DNA from 4 places in the Embleya sp. NPDC059213 genome. Region 2 is predicted to be linked to each of the others. Evidence: riboswitches for the same ligand, from Rfam matches in the RefSeq annotation. Region 2 holds a riboswitch; each other region holds the start of a gene.
What was found. Region 2 has a riboswitch for cobalamin ahead of ACFXMF_RS23030 (cob(I)yrinic acid a,c-diamide adenosyltransferase). Riboswitches for the same ligand answer to the same signal wherever they lie in the genome.
Positions count from the first base shown of each region.

Region 1: linked by a shared signal. The riboswitch ahead of ACFXMF_RS25280 (ribonucleoside-diphosphate reductase subunit alpha) and the one ahead of ACFXMF_RS23030 (cob(I)yrinic acid a,c-diamide adenosyltransferase) in region 2 are both predicted to bind cobalamin.
Region 3: linked by a shared signal. The riboswitch ahead of ACFXMF_RS15030 (energy-coupling factor ABC transporter permease) and the one ahead of ACFXMF_RS23030 (cob(I)yrinic acid a,c-diamide adenosyltransferase) in region 2 are both predicted to bind cobalamin.
Region 4: linked by a shared signal. The riboswitch ahead of ACFXMF_RS30405 (ABC transporter substrate-binding protein) and the one ahead of ACFXMF_RS23030 (cob(I)yrinic acid a,c-diamide adenosyltransferase) in region 2 are both predicted to bind cobalamin.

Region 1 covers NZ_JBHZAV010000071.1:37,030-41,672, forward strand. Annotated here, with positions in the region: gene mug (G/U mismatch-specific DNA glycosylase) at 1-314, shown strand, start outside; gene ACFXMF_RS25275 (hypothetical protein) at 427-615, shown strand; cobalamin riboswitch at 749-999, shown strand; gene ACFXMF_RS25280 (ribonucleoside-diphosphate reductase subunit alpha) at 1,075-3,393, shown strand; gene ACFXMF_RS25285 (ribonucleotide-diphosphate reductase subunit beta) at 3,411-4,388, shown strand; gene ACFXMF_RS25290 (helix-turn-helix transcriptional regulator) at 4,486-4,643, opposite strand, start outside.
Region 2 covers NZ_JBHZAV010000062.1:12,985-17,627, reverse strand. Annotated here, with positions in the region: gene ACFXMF_RS23045 (ABC transporter ATP-binding protein) at 1-81, opposite strand, end outside; gene ACFXMF_RS23040 (DUF5708 family protein) at 368-580, shown strand; gene ACFXMF_RS23035 (Ig-like domain-containing protein) at 705-1,442, opposite strand; cobalamin riboswitch at 1,687-1,814, shown strand; gene ACFXMF_RS23030 (cob(I)yrinic acid a,c-diamide adenosyltransferase) at 1,874-2,464, shown strand; gene ACFXMF_RS23025 ((2Fe-2S)-binding protein) at 2,440-3,255, shown strand; gene ACFXMF_RS23020 (hypothetical protein) at 3,599-4,438, shown strand; gene ACFXMF_RS23015 (phosphotransferase) at 4,482-4,643, opposite strand, start outside.
Region 3 covers NZ_JBHZAV010000032.1:51,475-56,117, forward strand. Annotated here, with positions in the region: gene ACFXMF_RS15020 (class II aldolase/adducin family protein) at 379-1,227, shown strand; gene ACFXMF_RS15025 (RDD family protein) at 1,387-1,932, shown strand; cobalamin riboswitch at 2,119-2,329, shown strand; gene ACFXMF_RS15030 (energy-coupling factor ABC transporter permease) at 2,357-3,070, shown strand; gene ACFXMF_RS15035 (energy-coupling factor ABC transporter substrate-binding protein) at 3,067-3,435, shown strand; gene cbiQ (cobalt ECF transporter T component CbiQ) at 3,440-4,183, shown strand; gene ACFXMF_RS15045 (ATP-binding cassette domain-containing protein) at 4,180-4,643, shown strand, end outside.
Region 4 covers NZ_JBHZAV010000101.1:22,323-26,965, reverse strand. Annotated here, with positions in the region: gene ACFXMF_RS30420 (hypothetical protein) at 1-213, opposite strand, end outside; gene ACFXMF_RS30415 (ABC transporter ATP-binding protein) at 304-1,077, opposite strand; gene ACFXMF_RS30410 (iron ABC transporter permease) at 1,074-2,231, opposite strand; gene ACFXMF_RS30405 (ABC transporter substrate-binding protein) at 2,228-3,217, opposite strand; cobalamin riboswitch at 3,373-3,612, opposite strand; gene ACFXMF_RS30400 (DeoR/GlpR family DNA-binding transcription regulator) at 3,719-4,522, opposite strand.

The DNA.
Region 1 (4,643 bases), on a different contig from region 2:
CCAAGGACGAGTACCGGGCGGGCGGCGCGGCGCTCACCGCCCGGGTGCACGCGTACCGACCGGCCTGGCTGGCGGTGCTGGGCATCGGTGCGTACCGGACCGGCTTCGGCCGGCCCAAGGCGGTGGTCGGCCGGCAGCCCGAGACGATCGGCGACACCGGGATCTGGGTGTTGCCCAATCCCAGCGGCCTGAACGCGCACTGGACGGCGGCGGCGCTGGCCGAGGCGTTCGCCGAACTGCGGGTGGCGAGCGATCCGGACCCGGGCCCGGATTCGGCGGCCCCACCCGGACCGGGCGGCGCGCCGCCCGCGTGACGGGCGGGTCGGGTCCGTTTCGACGACCTGTATCCGAGTCGACACGTCAACCGACCGAGTGGCATCACCCGGTTGGTGGTTACTTCACGCCGTCTTGCACGGTTGGGTCGGCATGAAGATCCTGCGAGCCCCGTTCGGGCCGTGGCCCACCGAGACGTTCGAGACCCCCGTTTACGAGGCGTTGGTCGCCGAGTGGCGCGACTCGGGTCGGGAGGTGCCGCGACCGGTGGACCGACCGCACGACCGACCGGCCCGGCACGCGCGCCCGGCCCGGCCCGGGCCGCGCACCGGTCGCCCCTGATCCGCGCACCGCGCGTCCCACGCGTCCCGGGGCGAACCACCCCACCGCCGCCCCGGCGGCGGTCCGTGGTACGTCGAGAATCGCGACACGACACAACACCTGGGGGTGCGACGACCACCCCGCCACTACATATATGCTCTGCGACGTAGCTGGTTCGCCGTTCCGAGTTCAGCGGAACGGCGAGGCAAGAGGGAACCCGGTGCGAAGCCGGGACTGCCCCGCAACGGTGAGCGGGAACGAACGTCGTCCTGGAGCGCCGAACGCCGAGAGGCATTCGGGGCCCGACGACCATGGGGAACTCCGCGGTCCGCCGAGCACGTCGTGCCCGGTGGTGCCCCGGCATGCCCGCGAGTCCGAATACCTGCCGGCTGCCCGTGCCCTCGGGCGCGGGGTCACTGTACGTACGAGCTCGCGAGGAGAGAGCACGTGACCGTTGTGGACAGCGTGGGCACGACCCGGATGCGGATCGACGAAAGCCCCGAGGAGCAACTCGCGACCCTGGTGCGCACCCAGGCGCGCGATCTGCCGGAGGTCGATCCGGATCGGGTCGTCCGCCGGGTCGTCGCGGGTCTGAACGAGGGCGCGGACCGGGCCGCCGCCGCGGACCTGGCGGTGCGTACCGCCGCCGAACTGATCGCCGAGGAGCCCGGCTACTCGCGGCTCGCCGCGCGCCTGCTCGCCGGCCGGATCGCCGACGAGGCGTTCGAGGCCGGCGCCGGTTCGTTCAGCGCCGGCATCGCGCTGGGCCGCCGGGAGGGCATCATCGGCGCGGAGACCGCGGCGTTCGTCGCCCGGCACGCCGCCGAGTTGGACGCCGCCGTGGACGTCGAGGGCGACCGCCGGTTCGAGTACTTCGGCCTGCGCACCGTGTACGACCGCTACCTGCTGCGCCACCCGGTCTCGCGCAAGGTGGTCGAGACGCCGCAACACTTCCTGCTGCGCGTCGCATGCGGCCTGGCCCAGGAGCCCGGCGAGGCGATCGGCTTCTACCGGCTGATGTCCTCGCTGGCCTACCTGCCCAGTTCGCCGACGTTGTTCAACTCCGGCACGGTGCACACCCAGATGTCCTCGTGCTACCTGCTCGACTCGCCCAAGGACGAGCTGGAGTCGATCTACGAGATGTACGGGCGGATCGCCCGGCTGTCGAAGTTCGCCGGCGGCATCGGTGTGGCCTGGTCGCGGGTGCGTTCGCGCGGCTCGCTGATCCGGGGCACCAACGGGCACTCCAACGGCATCGTGCCGTGGCTCAAGACGCTCGACTCGTCGGTGGCCGCGGTCAACCAGGGCGGCCGGCGCAAGGGCGCGGCCTGCGTCTACCTGGAGACCTGGCACCCGGACATCCTGGAGTTCCTCGAACTGCGCGAGAACACCGGCGAGGACGCGCGCCGCACGCACAACCTCAACCTGGCCAACTGGGTGCCGGACCTGTTCATGCGCCGGGTCGAGGAGGACGGCGTCTGGTCGCTGTTCGACCCGAACGAGCTGCCCGAACTGCCGGACCTGTGGGGCGCCGAGTTCGACAAGGTCTACGAAGCCGCCGAGCGGGACGGCCGGTTCGTCCGGCAGTTGCCCGCCCGCGACCTGTACGCCCGGATGATGCGCACGCTCGCGCAGACCGGCAACGGCTGGATGACCTTCAAGGACGCCGCCAACCGCACCTGCAACCAGGCCGCGGAGCCGGGCAACGTGGTGCACCTGTCCAACCTGTGCACCGAGATCCTGGAGGTCACCAGCGACGGCGAGACGGCCGTGTGCAACCTCGGCTCGGTCAACCTCGGCGCGCACGTGGTCGCCGGGGAGGGCATGGACTGGGACAAGCTGCGCGCGACGGTCCGCACCGCGGTGGTCTTCCTGGACCGCGTGATCGACATCAACTACTACCCGACCGAGCAGGCCGCCGCGTCCAACCCGCGCTGGCGTCCGGTGGGTCTGGGTCTGATGGGCCTGCAGGACGTGTTCTTCACGCTCGGCCTGCCGTTCGACTCGGCCGAGGCGCGCGAGTTGTCCACGCTGATCTCCGAGGAGATCTACCTCACCGCGCTGGAGACCTCCTCGGCGCTCGCCGAGGTGCACGGCCCGCACCCGGCCTACGCCGAGACGCACGCCGCGCGCGGTCGGCTCCAGCCGGACCTGTGGGAGGGCGTGTACCCCACGCAGACCAAGCGCTGGGACGCGCTGCGCACCCGGGTGGCCGAGCACGGGTTGCGCAACTCGCTGCTGGTGGCGATCGCGCCGACCGCGACGATCGCCTCGATCGCGGGCGCCTACGAGTGCATCGAGCCGCAGGTGTCGAACCTGTTCAAGCGCGAGACGTTGTCCGGCGAGTTCCTCCAGATCAACGCCTACCTGGTGCGCGAGCTCAAGGCCCGCGGCCTGTGGACCCCGCAGGTCCGCGACCGGATCAAGCGTGCCGAGGGCTCGGTCCAGGGCATCGCCGAACTCCCGGCCGACGTGCGCGAGTTGTACCGCACCGCGTGGGAGCTTCCGCAGCGCGCGCTGATCGACCTGGCGGCGGCTCGTTCGCCGTACATCGACCAGTCGCAGTCGCTGAACCTGTTCATGGCCGACCCGACCATCGGCAAGCTGTCCTCGATGTATCGCTACGCGTGGTCGACCGGCCTGAAGACCACGTACTACCTGCGTTCGCGCCCCGCGACGCGGATCCAGCAGGCGACCGTGCCGGCCCAGGCGGCGGCCGCACCGGTCGAGGAGATCTCGGACCTCGAGGTCATCGCCTGCTCGCTGGAGAACCCCGAAGCCTGTGAGGCGTGCACGTGAGCCTGCTCGATCCCGGAATGAACCTCACGCTGCGTCCGATGCAGTATCCGGACTTCTACGAGAAGTACCGCGCGGCGATCCGCAACACCTGGACGGTCGAAGAGGTCGACCTGCACAGCGACCTCGCCGACCTGGACAAGCTCAGCCCGGCCGAACGCCACCTCGTGCAGCGCCTGGTCGCGTTCTTCGCGACCGGTGACACGATCGTGGCGAACAATCTGGTGCTGAACCTGTACCGGCACATCAACTCGCCCGAGGGCCGGTTGTACCTGTCGCGGCAACTCTTCGAAGAGGCCGTCCATGTGCAGTTCTACCTGACCCTGCTGGACACCTACATGCCCGACCACGAGGAGCGCGAGCAGGCGTTCGCCGCGGTCGAGCACATTCCCTCGATCCGGCGCAAGGCGGAGTTCTGCTTCCGCTGGATCGACTCGGCGATGGGCCTGGACCGGCTCGAATCGCGGGAGGACCGGCGGCAGTTCCTGCTCAACCTGATCTGCTTCGCGGCGTGCATCGAGGGCCTGTTCTTCTACGGCGCCTTCGCCTACGTCTACTTCCTGCGCTCGCGCGGGCTGCTCAACGGTCTCGCCTCGGGCACCAACTGGGTCTTCCGCGACGAGTCCGCGCACATGGACTTCGCCTTCTCCGTCGTGGAGACGGTGCGGGCCGAGGAGCCGGACCTGTTCGACGACGAACTCGCCGAGGACGTCCGGCGCATGCTGGCCGAGGCGGTCGAGGCGGAGACGGCGTTCGCCGAGGATCTGCTCCAGGGCGGCGTGTCCGGGATGACGGTCGCGGACATGCGCTCCTACCTGGAGCACGTGGCCGACCGCCGGCTGGCCCAGTTGGGCATGGCCCCGGTCTACGGCTCGGCGAACCCGTTCGGCTTCATGGAGCTCCAGGACGTGCAGGAGTTGTCCAACTTCTTCGAGCGGCGGGTCTCCGCGTACCAGGTCGCGGTCACCGGATCGGTGTCTTTCGACGAGGACTTCTGAGCCTGCGGCACCGCACACGACGAGAGCGCCTGTCGTCCCGGAAACGGGCCGGCACGGCGCTCTCGTCGTGTGCGGGCGGCCGTGCCGGCGGATCCGCTCAAGGGCGTGCCGTCGCCCGGCGGCGCAGGACCGCGGCGGTGGCCTCGTCGGCGGGCAGGAACGCCTCCAGATGCAGTTCGGCCAGGGTGACGTCGGTGGCCGTCGCGAAGGACGTCAGCGTGGTCAGCAGGCGCAGCTCGCCCGCGCCGTCGGGCT
Region 2 (4,643 bases):
GTCGAGCCGGACGGCTGGCGGGCCGGCGCCCTCCCACTCGGCCGGCGCCGTGTACCACTCGTGTGTCGGTTGCCCGCCCACGTCGATTCTCCCGCCGATCCGGCCGCCACCCCGTGTACGGCACCGGGTCCAACGCTAGGAGCGCGAATCGCCCCTGCCCATGGGGTCGGCCACCGTCCGAGGGTGGGGCCGGCCCCACCTGTGCCCTCGGCGGGCCGGGTCCGCCGAAGCCGCTCGCGGGCCGGAAATCGGGCCCCGCCTGGGCCGAAGTGTGTACGCCGGGTCGTCCTCGCGGAGGGCGTGCCGCCCCCGGCCCCGGACCTAGCCTCGTGGGCATGTCCGCAGGTCGAGTGGAGGAGGGAAGAACATGACGAAGGCACGCGGTTCGTTGACGGCCGGCCTGGCGAGCGCGCTGGTGGGCGCGGCCCTGAAGCTGTTCGCGGACGACGTCGACACACCCGTGATCGCGCTCGGGAAGATCGGCGTCGTGCTGCTGATCGTCGGCATCGCCGAAGTGCTGTACGGGCTCTACCGGTTGACCCGCGAGGCCGGGGAGGCCCGGGAGGCCCGAAAGCCCTGACCGGGTGCGCCGAGCGCGGCGAACGGCCCGGTGATCGCGTCCCGACTGCTTTCCGGTCGCTTCCCGATCGCTTCGGTGATCGGTTCGGTGACCGGCCCGGCGATCGGCCCGCCGATCACCCCGTTCAGCGCACCTGCCGCCGCCCCGGCCGACGGTGCGCCACCCAACCCAGGATGCCCGCGCCGAGCAACGCCGAGCCCAGGAAGGCCGACAGCAACAGCCCGCCGCCCGAATCGTGCCCGCCCTGCCGCGTCACGGCCGCCGGCGCCCGCAGTTCGTCGACGCCGCGAGGCACGCCGAGCCGGCCCGTCCTCGGCTCGACCGCCCGTTCCGCCGCTCCCGGATCGGCCGCCACGTCGATCCGCACGGTCGCGGTGGCCTGGCGGCCGAGCCGGTCGACGATCGTGTAATGGAAGCCGTCGCGCCCGGCGAAGCCCGGCCCCGGCGTGTAGCGCAACACGGCCTCCGTCGTGCCCTCGTCCGGAGCGCCCTCGACGTCGAGGACCAGACCGTGCTCGGGATTGGTGTGCGACACCAGGGCCAGCCCCTCACCGGTGTCGCCGGCCAGCACCGGGACGTCCACCGACTGCCCGGCGCGAGTGCCGACCCGATCCGTGACGGCCCGCGGCGCGGCCGGCATCGGCGCTGCGAACCCGCCGTTCGGCCGTACCCGGTCGACACGCGAGCCCGGAGCGGAGTCGCCGGCCGGGCCGGCGACCACGGGCGGCAGCGACGGGATGGGCACCACGGCAACGGCGGGGCACCCGGCGCCCACACCGAACAACACCGCGCACCACACGAGCACCACACCGACTCGACGCATCCGGACGGCCGGTTCGGGTGTTCCGGAAACCGTGGCCACACAATCCTCCGGCACTCTGGTCCGGACACGGCCGGATCTGGGATGGGTCGGCCGGCGCCCGCCGGATCCGATGCCGGCCGAGGGAGCCGCTCTCGAACCCCGATCCTGTGCGCAGTGCCCACCGGTTCGCGACGCGGCACGCGGAGCGGCGGCGAGCTTCACCCACAAGCGTGGACCGACCGGGCCCGACAGTGGACCCGGCCCGGCGCGCGTGTCATGGTGGGAGGCGCTATGCGACGGCGGTACGAGGAAGTCGGTGTGAATCCGACGCGGTCCCGCCACTGTGATCGGGGAGCGACTCCCACACCGGCCACGACCCCGCGACGGGGTGGGAAGGCCGGGAGGAGCGAAGAGCCGAGAGCCAGGAGACTCACGTCGTCGCCACCTCACCAACCGGGGCGGATTTCCCCGAGAGAGGCCGGTGCTGCGCCATGTCCTTGGTACTGAGCCGGATCTACACCCGTACCGGCGATGCCGGTACCACCGCGCTGGGCGACAACTCCCGGACGCGCAAGACCGATCCGAGGTTGGCGGCCTACGCCGACACGGACGAGACCAACGCGGCGATCGGGGTCGTGCTCGCGCTCGGCGACCCGGAGCCGCAGACCCGTGCGGTGTTGGCCCAACTGCAACACGACCTGTTCGACGTCGGCGCGGACCTGTGCGCGCCGATCGCCGAAGGCGACACCCGGCTGCGGATCACCGAGGCCGACGTGGCCCGGCTGGAGGAGCACTGCGACGCGTTCAACGCGGAACTCCCCACGCTGCGCTCGTTCGTCCTGCCCGGCGGCAGCCCCGCCGCGGCCCTGCTGCACGTGGCCCGCACCGCGGCCCGGCGCGCCGAACGTTCGACCTGGGCGCTGATCGAGGCGGACGAACCGGCGGCGGGTGGGTCCGCGACGGTGAACCCGCTCACCGCGCGCTACCTCAACCGGCTGTCCGACCTGCTGTTCGTGCTCGCCCGACGGGCCGACGCGGGTGGCGCGGGTGATCTGCTGTGGCGTCCGGGCGACAACCGCTGAGCGGTTCGGCGGCACGGCCCGAGGTCGGCGACGCGATGGCCCGAGTCGCCGAGGTGGGGCCCTACTTCGTGCTGCGGACCGGAGCGATCGCCGACGGCGCGGGCTTTCGGCCGTTGGTCGAGTTGTACGACCGCGCCGCGCCCGACGCGTGGGCGGCCCGGGTGGAGTACGTGCGGGGCCGGTTGCGCACCGACGAGCCGCGGGTCGCCGCGTCGATCCTGTACCTGGGCGTGGCCTCGCGGTTGTGGTCGGTGGCGCTCGGCGCGGCGGTGCTCGGTCGGGTCGTGCCGGACCTGGACCCGGTCCGGACGCACTGGCGCTTCCCGGCGAGCGGTGCGATCGAACTGTGGGCGCCGGATCCGATCCCGACGCCGGTGCTCGCGGACCGGGCCGGGATCGACCGGGTGTACGCCGCGGTGATGACCGCGCACCTGGTGCCGCTGGCCCGGGCCACTCGGGCGGTGGTGCCGATCGCGGAGCGCCTGCTGGCCGGCAACGCCGCGTCGGCGCTGGTGGGTGCGGCCCGGGTGCTGCACCGGCACCCGGCGCCGGACGAGCCGGAACTCGTGACGACGACCCGGTCGTTCGCCGACGGTCTGTTGGCCACGGGCCTGCTGCGAGGGAGTGGGCTGCACGGCGCCCTGGGCGCGTTCCGGCGCACCACGTGCTGCCTGTACTACCGGATTCCCGGCGGCGGTACGTGCGGCGACTGCGTCTTCCACGACAAGCCGCCGCAACCGACCCGGGTCCGGATCGGGTCGTCGGCGCGCGGGCGTGACGGCGCACACTGACCGCGTACGATCGCCCGCTCGGCCCCCGGGGCGCGCTCCGGATCCGGCCGAGCGGGTGATCCATCGGACACGCCGCCGCGCATCCGGGTGACATTCCCGGATCTGCGGCGCGGACTTTCCTAGCCTCGTCCCGGAGACACCGATTCCGGCATCGACGCACCGAACGCCGGGACCGTGTCCTCGGTCCTGCCGGGTCTGCGCCCCCGGCAGGATCGGGGAGACGGCCCCGGCCGTCGAAGGGCCGCCGAGGACGAATGACCGGCCGCTCGCCGGGCAGACGCAGGGCGCGCGGTCCTCGGCGATGACGCGAGGACATCGAGACCGTGAAGAGGAGTACGCACCGATGAGTACCCCAGGCCGAGAGCCCGGCGGCAGGTCCGCGTCGCGCGAGCCCGACGAGATCGCCGTCGACCCGACCGTGCCACCGCCCGCCGATTCCGTCGTCGAACCCCGCGTGCCGTCCGAGCTTCCCCGGCAGGAGCGCACACCCGGCCACAAACAGGAGCAAGTGGACCACGCCGTGGAGGAGTTGACCCAGGCCGAGCCGCCCGAGGCGATCCACCGCAAGGTCGGCGAGGCGGCCGAGCGGATCGACCGCGCCGCGCCGCGCACCCGGCGCCGGGCGCAACGGATCGCGGCCGCCGTGGCCGACCGGGCCGAGTCGGCCGAGGACGCGGTCCGCGACCGGGCCGACCAGGCCAAGGAGACCACCCGACACAGGACCGCGCAGGCCAAGGAGGCCGCCGTGCACCGCGCCGAACAGGCCAAGGAGACCGCCGGACATCGCGCCGAACAGGCCAAGGAGACCGCCGGACATCGCGCCGAACAGGCCAAGGAGGCCGTCGAGCGCCGGGCCGAGCAGGTCAAGGAGGCCGCCGGTCACCGGGCCGAACAGGCCAAGGAAGCCGCCGGCCACCGCGCCGAGCAGGTCAAGGAAGCCGCCGGCCACGGCGCCGCCCGGGCCCGCGAGGTGGCGGGAAACCGGGTCGGCCACGCCAAGGACCGCACCGTCGAGGTCGGCCACGCGGCCGGCAACCAGCTCTTCGACCACACCCCCGACCCGCTCCGGCACGCGAGCCTGGCCGGCGCGGCGGAGGTCCGCAGCCGTCCGATCCCCGCTGCCATCGCTGCTGCGACGACCGTCCTGGTCCTGATCTGGGCGCTCCGCAGGTCGCGCCGATAGGGACGAGGGCGCGACGACCCGCCGGCACCCGGCTCCCGGGCGCTCAGCCGGCCGACGCCTCCCGCGTCCACATCCGCAACACCCGTCGGGTCGCCTCGTCCGCGCCGGGCCCGTACCTCGCGGGCGCCGTCGCGGCGATCGCGACCCGTACGTCCGCCTCCGACCGCCCCGCGCCCCGCGCGTACTCGGCCGGCAACGCGGCATT
Region 3 (4,643 bases), on a different contig from region 2:
CGAATTCCCGCCGCCACCGCTCACGTCACGCGCCCCTTCCCCCTGGTGTGCGCCGGTCGAGTTGCCGTATGCCCGCCCGAGTTGCCCGCGCGCCCGCATTTTGCCGCGCGTGCTCGGATTTCGCGGGGCGGATCCGGTAATTCGAGTTCGACCGCTTCGAACTCGACGTCCCGGACTCGCTGAACGGCAGCGTAGAAGCAGCCCGAAGCGGACTGCGGGCAATATTCGCTTAATTCCCGGAAACCCGACCCGAACGACGACGGGGCGCTAAACTCCCCGGCTTCGCACGAACGAACGCCCGCCGAGGGCTGTCCCCGGATGTGACTCGCCGGTAGCGTCGGCCGAAGTCCCGCGCGCGCCGAGTCCGAGGAGATGGACATGTCCGACACCGATGCCCAGCAGGCCCAGGACGTGCAGGCCCAGGCCCCGCCGCAACCGGTGTCGCCCGCGGACCTGACCTTCGCGCTGCCGCCCACGTTCGACACCGTCGAGCGGGAGCGCCGGCACCGCAAGGAGCGATTGACCGCGGCCCTGCGGCTGTTCGGCCGATTCGGCTTCGAGGAGGGCGTGGCCGGGCACATCACGGCGCGCGACCCGGAGTTCACCGACCACTTCTGGGTCAACCCGTTCGGGATGTCGTTCAAGCACATCACCGTGGACGACCTGATCCTGGTCAACCACGACGGGCAGGTCGTCGAGGGCCGATTCCACGTCAACCAGGCCGCGTTCGCGATCCACTCGCAGATCCACGCGGCCCGCCCGGACGTGGTCGCGGCGGCGCACAGCCACTCCGTGCACGGGCGGGCGATCTCCGCGCTCGGCGTCCGGCTCGAACCGATCACCCAGGACGTGTGTCCCTTCTACGAGGACCACGAGGTGTTCGACGACTACGCGGGCGTCGTGCTCGACGCCGAGGAGGGGCGCCGGATCGCCAAGACGCTCGGCCCGCGCAAGGCGCTGATCCTGCGCAATCACGGCCTGCTCACGGTCGGGCAGTCGGTCGACGCCGCGGCGTGGTGGTTCATCACCATGGAGCGCTCCTGCCAGGTGCAACTGCTCGCCCGGGCGGCCGGCGAGCTCAAGCCGATCTCACCGGAGAACGCGCGGCTGACCCGCGAGCAACTGGGCAACGACACGGTGGCCTGGATCAACTACAAGCCGCTCTACGACGTGATCAGCCGCTCCGAGCCGGACCTGTTCGGGGCCCAGGGGCCGATGACGCTCTGATCGCCGCGGTCACCGGATCGCGACGTTCCCACGCTTGCGGTGACCGCTCGATCACCCGCTGCCGCCCGGTCGGCACCCGTGTGCGCCGACCGGGCGCAATCTCGGCGATATCCGGTCGCGGCGGGAGTCAACCCGCCCGGTTGCGGAAAGTACAAAGGCATGTACGAACGGAGCCTTCCGCAGCACTTCGCGCGTTCGGCGCGCCCCGCCCGGTCGGGTGCCCGAGTGTGGCTGCCCGAGGTCGAGAGCCGGCTCGATCCGTTGGTGTTGTGGCGTCGATTCGGCCAGTTCCTGGTGGACGTGGTGGCGTCGGCGCTGTTGCCCGGAGCCGCGATGTTCCTGTTCGTCCTGCTGCCCACGCACCCCGACGGTTCGATCCGCAGCGGTCCGCTGACCGCGACGATCACCGCCGGCGTGGTCGTGGTCGCGGTCGCGATCCTGTTCTGGTACTGGGTGCTGCGACCCGCCGAGCACGACGGGCGCACCTGGGGCATGCAGGTGTTCGGCATCCGCGTCGTGGACGTCTCCGGGGGACGCGCCGGCCGACGCCAACTCGGGACCCGTTGGCTGCTGTTGCTCGTCGACGCCTTCGCGCTCGGGGCGATCGGGCTGACCGCGGTGCTCACCAGCGAGCGGCGCCAGCGGGTCGGCGACCGGGTGGCGGGCACCCTGGTGGTCCGCGGTCGCGGACCCGGCCTGGACTGAGCGGCCCGCGCGGTGTCGGGCCGCGGGTCGGTGCCACCCGCCGCCCTCCCCCGTCGCGCCCGCGAACGGCCCGTCCCCGCACCTCGACGGCGTGCCGGAATGCGGCTATTGCTCGACCGCTCCGCCCCTCTTGTGGCCTTGCGCACGGTTTGCAAATGCCACCTTGTCGCCATGTCCATCCGACCACTAGTGTCGGCTCGCCGTGGTGTTCGGGAAGCCGGTTCGATGCCGGCGCGGCCCTCGCCACTGTGATCGGGAAGTTCTCCTCCATCCCCGCGGAAACGTTGAGTCGTCGCCTCGGGGAAGCCACTGGGACCGCTTGCGCGGCCCCGGGAAGGCGGAGACGTGAACGTACGACCCGTCAGCCAGGAGACCGGCCACGGCGATCGTCCGTCCACGAGGTGTTGGAGAGGGACCCTTCCTCATGCATATCGCCGAGGGCTATCTACCCTGGGAACACGCCGTCGCCTGGGGCGTCGCGTCGACCCCGTTCGTCGTACACGGCGCCCGCGCGCTCACCCGCGAGGTGCGCGACCGCCCCGAGAACACCCTGCTGCTGGGCGCTTCGGGCGCCTTCTCGTTCGTCCTGTCCGCGCTGAAGATCCCTTCGGTCACCGGGAGTTGCTCGCATCCCACCGGCACCGGGCTGGGCGCCATCCTGTTTCGACCACCGATCGTGGCCGTGCTGGGCACGATCACCCTGCTCTTCCAGGCGCTGTTGCTGGCGCACGGCGGGCTGACCACGCTCGGCGCGAACGTGTTCTCGATGGCCATCGTCGGCCCGTGGGCCGGCTACGGCGCCTATCGGCTGGCCCGCTCGCTGCTCGATCGACGCGGCGGCACCATGCCGCTGGATGTCGCGGTGTTCCTGGGCGCGTTCGTCGCCGACCTGAGCACCTACTGCGTCACCAGCGTGCAGCTCGCGCTGGCCTTCCCCGACCCCGACAGCGGATTCGCCGGTGCCCTGGCCAAGTTCGGCGGCATCTTCTCGCTCACCCAGATCCCGCTGGCGATCAGCGAGGGTCTGCTGACCGTGCTGGTCGTACGCCTGCTGCGGCAGTCCAGTCGCGGCGACCTCATCCGCCTCGGCGTGCTCACGGACGCGCGGGTCGCCCGCGAGGAGGAGAAGAGCAAGTGAAGCGCTCGACGAAGATCAACCTGCTGATCGTGCTGGCCGTGGTGCTGCTCGCGGCGCTGCCCGTGGTGTTCGGGATGGGCGACCACAAGGACGAGCCGTTCACCGGCGCCGACTCCCAGGCGGAGACCGCGATCACCGAGAACGACCCGGACTACAAACCGTGGTTCAGCCCGCTGTACGAACCGCCGTCCGGCGAGATCGAGTCCGGTCTGTTCGCGTTGCAGGCCGCCCTCGGCGCGGGCGTGGTCGGTTACATGTTCGGCGTCAAGCGCACCCGGCGCCGACTCGCGCCGGAGGCGGCGGATACGCCCGACGAGCCGGCGGACACCACCGGCGAGGCACCGGTATCGGTCCCGGGTCGCTGATTCCGTGTTGCCGATCGACGCGGCGGCGCACGCGAGTTCGTGGCGCCGCCGCCATCCGGCCGACAAGGCCGTGCTCTCCTTCGGGCTGCTCGGATGCGCGGTGGCGCTGCCGCCGTGGCCCGGCGCGGTGCTGGTCGCCGCGACCGTGCTGGTGATCGCGTTCGGGTTCGCGAAGGTGCCCGCCCGGCGACTGTGGCGGGCCGCCCGGGCACCGCTGGGCTTCGCCGCGACCGGCGCCCTGACGCTGCTCGTGACCATCGGCGCGGACGGCGTCGGCTGGGCCGAGGACGGGCCGCGGCGCGCGGCCGAGTTGCTGGTCCGCTCCGGTGCCGCCGGTCTGGCGATGTTGCTGTTCGCGTTCACCACGCCGCTGTCGGACGTGTTGCCCAGACTGACCCGGGTGGGTGTCCCGGCCGCCGTGGTGGACGTCGCGGCGGTGATGTACCGGATGTTGTTCCTGCTCTACGACACGACCGCGCGGATCAACCAGGCGCAGGCCGGCCGGCTGGGCCACCGCACCCGGCGGGCCCGCTGGCGGTCGGTGGCCGGGCTCGGCTCGGCGGTGTTCGTGCACGCGTTCGCCCGCGCCCAGCGGCTGGAGGCGGGCCTGGCCGGGCGCGGCTACGACGGGCGGCTGCGGGTGCTGGTGGACGAGGTACCGATCTCGCGCGCCTTCGTGGCGGGCTCCCTGACCCTGGTGGCGGCGGTCGTCGCCGCCACCCTTCTCCTGGTATCGGTGGTGCCGTGATTCCGTTGCGTGTACGAGAGATCGGCTATGCCTACCAGGACGGGCCGCCGGTGTTGAGCGACCTGTCCCTGACCGTTTCGGCCGGGCGGGCGCTGGCCCTGCTCGGGCCGAACGGCAGCGGGAAGACCACGCTGCTGCGGCTGTTGACCGGCGGTCTGGTGCCGGACTCGGGGCGGGTCGAGCTGCACGGGGTGCCGATTCGGCACGACCGCAAGGGGCTCACCGCGCTGCGCCGCGTCGTGCAGTTGGTCGTCCAGGATCCCGACGACCAGTTGTTCTCCGCGTCGGTGGCCCAGGACGTCTCGTTCGGGCCGCTCAACCTGGGGCTGGACCCGGCCGAGGTGCGCTCGCGGGTGGCCGAGGCGCTGGCCGCGCTCGGGATCACCGCGCTGGCCGAACGGCCGGTGCACCTGCTGTCCTTCGGCCAGCGCAAGCGGGCCGCCATCGCCGGGGCGATCGC
Region 4 (4,643 bases), on a different contig from region 2:
GACCGCGAACAGGCCGAAGACCCAGGGGAGTCGGTCCTCGTACCAGTCACGGCACGCCTGGTTGGCGCAGGATTCGGTGGCGCCGCCGAATCCGATCAGCACGAACAGGTCGGTCATCGCAAGCACGACGAACGCGAACAGGCCGACGACGAACACCGCCGCACGGGCGAAGCCGTCGCCGTTGCCGGCCGGGCCGGGAGGCGTGTAGGTCATGCGGGTCACGCTAGGCGGCGGGTCCGACGCGGGCATCCGTACAAGTACTCACTTGCGCATCCCACCGGCCGCCGCCCGGCGTTCGCACCGCTACAACACCACCACCAACGGCGTCCCGGTCCGCGGATGCGTCCGGATCTCCGTCTCGATGCGATAGACCCGCTCGATCGTCGGCGCCGTCAACACCTCCGCCGGCGTGCCGCTCGCCACCGGTCGGCCGTCGGCCAGCAGGCAGACCCGATCGCAGAACATCGCCGCCAGGTTGAGGTCGTGCAGCGCCACCAGCACGCTCACGCCCAGTCGACGGACCAACCGCAACAACCCGAGCTGGTGGTGGATGTCGAGATGGTTGGTCGGCTCGTCCATCACCAACAACCTCGGCTTCTGCACCAACGCCCTTGCCACCAAAGCCCGTTGCCGTTCGCCACCGGAGAGCGACGCGAACGCCCGCTCGGTCAGGCCGTCGAGTTCGAGCAATTCGACCGCCGCCGTCACGATCGCCCGGTCGCCCGCGTCGTCGGGGTCGAGCAGGCCCTTGTGCGCGGAGCGGCCCATCGCGACCACGTCCCGCACGGTCAGCGGGAAGTCGGTCGGCATGTCCTGGAGCACGGTGCCGATCCGCCGCGCGGCCCAGCGCGCCGAATGTGTCCACACGTCCTCGTCGTCCAGGAGCACCCGACCCGAGGTCGGTCGGTTCACCCGGTAGACGCTGCGCAGCAGGGTCGACTTGCCGCTGCCGTTGGGGCCGAGCAGGCCGACCACCTCGCCCGGTGCCACGGTCAACGACACCGCGTCCACCAGCTTTCGGCCGCCGACCGCGAAGCCGACCTCGTCCAGGACCAACCGCGCGGCGGAGCCGCTCATCGTGCCCCCGCTTCCCGGCGCGCGTCCCGGCGCAACAACCAGACGAAGAACGGCCCGCCGACCAGCGAAGTCACGATGCCCACCGGCAACTCCTGGGGAGCGAGCACCGTACGCGCCACCAGATCCGCGCAGATCGCGAACACCGCACCCAACAGCGCGGCGACCGGCAACGCCCGCCGGTGATCGGCCCCGACCAGCAGCCGCACCACGTGCGGCAACATCAGGCCGACGAAGCCGATCACCCCGCTGACCGCCACCACGACCCCGGTGAGCACCGCCGCGAGCAGGAACATCCCCTGCCGGAACCGCTGGACGTCCAGGCCCAGTGCGGCGGCGCTCTCCTCGCCGGCCAGCAGCAGGTTGAGGTTGCGCGCCTGGAGCAGCAGTACGACCAGGCCGATCGCGAGCGCGAGGGCCGGTACCAGCAGCAGCGTCCAGCGGGCCGAGCCGAACCCGCCCAGCGTCCAGAACAGCACCTGGGCGGCGAGTTGCGGATCCGGCGAGGTCAGGACGAGCAGGCTGGTCAGCGAGGACAACACGGCGCTGACCGCGACCCCGGCCAGGACCAGCCGCACGGCGGTGACCCGGCCACCGGAGCGGGCCACCGAGAACACCACGAGCAGGGTGATCAGCCCGCCGGCGAACGCGGCCGCGTTGAGGGTGAGCGCGCCGAGCGACAGGCCGCCGACCGAGGCCACGCCCCAGCGCATCACCAGCACCGCGCCGGTGGCCGCGCCGGAGGAGACACCGAGCACGTCCGGCCCGGCCAGCGGGTTGCGCACGATCGCCTGGATCACCATGCCCACCACCGCCAGCGTCGCGCCGACGACGGCCGCGAGCAGCACCCTGGGCAGCCGGGTGTCGGCGATGATCAGGTCGTGGGCGCGGCTCCAGGACGGTTGCACCCACGCGTCCCCGCCGATGCGATGCGCGAGGATGCGCCAGGTCTCCGACCACGGCACCGGCACCGAGCCCACCAGCAACCCGGCCGTCGCCGCCGCGAACAGCGCCACGAGCAGCACGCCGACCACCAGCGACAGCCGTACCCGGCCGCCCGGCACGTCGGCCGGCGGGCCCCGGTCCGGCGGCGGCGCCGCGCCCTCCCCACGGAGCACCGCGATCCGGGCCGCCGTCGGGTCCCGATCGATCGTCATGACCGGTCGGGGTGGAGCTGCTTAGCGAGTTCCTCGACCGCGTCCACCGAGCGCGGCCCCGGCTGGGCGACGGACAGCGAGATCACCGGGAAGGCGTTCGCCCGCAGCGCGGGTACGTCGGCGAGCACCGGAGTGGCCCTGAGCGTGGTGATCTTGGCCTCCGCCGACGGCGTCACGTAGTCGTAGATCAGCACCACGTCCGGTTTGCGTTCGGCGACCTGCTCCCAGGAGACCTTGGTCCAGCGCTCGTTCAGGTCGGCGAACACGTTGCGGCCGCCGGCGCGGGTGATGATCTCGTTGAGCATCGAGTTGCCGCCGGTGGTCTGCGCCGCGTCGGCGCCGGAGTTGTACACGAAGACCTTGACCGGTGCGGCGCCCGCGAGACGCGCGGTGACCGCGTCCAGCCGCCCGCGCAGTGCGGCGACGGAGCCTTCGGCGCGCTCGGACACGCCGAAGATGCCGCCGATGGAGCGCAGTTCGCCGTAGAGCTGTTCGAAGGTGACCGGTGCCTTGGCGCAGCCCTCGGGATTGAGGTGGGTCTTGATGTTCAGTTCGCCGAGTCGGGCGCGGGTGTGGCCGGACGACTCGGAGAAGCCGTCGGGGTAGCCCGAGTAGACGAAGTCGGGCGTGGCTTCGAGCAGTTTCTCCAGCGAGGGTTGCGCGTCGGCGAGCACCGGGATGCGCCCGTACGCCTCCCGGTATCTGTCGCCGATGGTGCGGCCCTTGAGGTACGCGGTGCCCACCATCTTGTCGGCCAGGCCCAGTTCGAGCATCAGCTCGGTGGCGTTGGAGGTGAGCGTGGCGGCGCGCTGCGGCGGCCGGTCGTAGGTCGTGCTCACACCGCAGTTGTCGGTGTCGGTGTACGGCTTGTACGCGGTGGGTGCGGGGGCGCTCGCCTTCTTGTCCTGCACCGCCCCGCCGCACGCGGTTGCGAACAGTGCGAGCGCGGCGACCGCCGCGGCCCACGAGTGTCGGCTGCGGCCCATCGGTGTCCGCGTTCGTATCGGCGTCGGCATCGTCGAAGCTCTCCCTTGCGAGTCCTCGTCGGGGGAACTCGGGAGGGAGGGAGCGCGGCGGCGGACACCGCTCGGCGCCGTCGTCCGACGGACCCGCCCGCGAGGTCCCGGAAGTCCGCGTGCGCGAGGCGAACGCGGGCGACGGCAGGTCTTCGGACTCGTGGGCGGGTTCCGCGGGCCACGGGTGCGTGGCCGGGTCGTCCTACCGGTCGCCGCTTCCCGGATCCCGTTTCACCGGGCCCAGTGCTGATGGCGACTTTCGTTCCCACTTACCGCTGCGGGGCAGTTCCGGATTCGCACCGGATTCCCTCTTGCGACACCCGGAATCGGTCGAAGCCGGGTGAACCGTTCGCAAGGGCAGCCTAACCATGGGCGCCGCGGCGGCCGAGCGAGGGTGCTTTTTCGGCTGCCGCTCGGGCGACTTCGGCTGCCGCCCGGGCGACTTCGGCTGCCGCCCGGCGACTTCGGCCGCTACTGGGCGACCAGGATCTCCAACCCGGCGTCGCGCAGCGCGTCGAGCGTGTCCCGGTCGGCCGGGCCGCTGGTGATCAGCAGGTCGATGTCCGCCAGCGGGCACACCTCGGCGAGTTCGATCCGGCCCAGCTTCGAGCCGTCGGCGACCACGACCCGACGCCCGGCGGCCCGCAACATCGCCCGCTTGGCCTCGGCCTCGGGCAGGTTCACGTTGGTGATGCCACCCGTGGGGTGCACGCCGTTGCAGCCGAGGAAGACCGTGTCCGCGTGGATGCGCTCCAGGATGTGGTCACCGAGCGGATTGATCAGCGAGTGCTGCAACGGACGCAGCGTGCCGCCGGTGACCACGACGGAGAACCGGGGGATGGCCCGCTCCAGCTCCAGCGCGATGGTCAGTCCGTTGGTGAACACCACGAGGTCGCGCAGGTCGCCGCGGTCCACCAGGGCGCGGGCCACGAACGTGGTGGTGGTGCCCACGTCCAGGACCACGCTCTCGGACGGCGACACCAGCGCCGCGGCGGCCCGCCCGATCAGCGTCTTCGCGGGCGACGCCGAGGTCAGCGCCTCCTCGAAGGACGGCTCGACCCGGGGATCGCGGCCGGTGAACATCGCACCGCCGCGGACCCGGCGCAACCGGCCCTGGCGCTCCAACACCTCCAGGTCGGCCCGGACCGTCACCCGCGAGATGCCGAACGCCTCGGCCAGGTCGGTGACCTTGGCGAAGCCGCGGTCCGCGATCGTCGCGGCCATCCGGGCGCGGCGGCCCTCGGCGGGCAGACCGTCGGTGTCGTCGTCAGGCATGGGCAGCATCTTGCGGACACCTTCCGAAACTTGTCAAACCGCAGCCGGAGCCGCCGAGATGACGACGCGATTCGACGGGATTGGCAGGCATCTCGGGGTCTCAGGACTTTCCCAGAGTCTT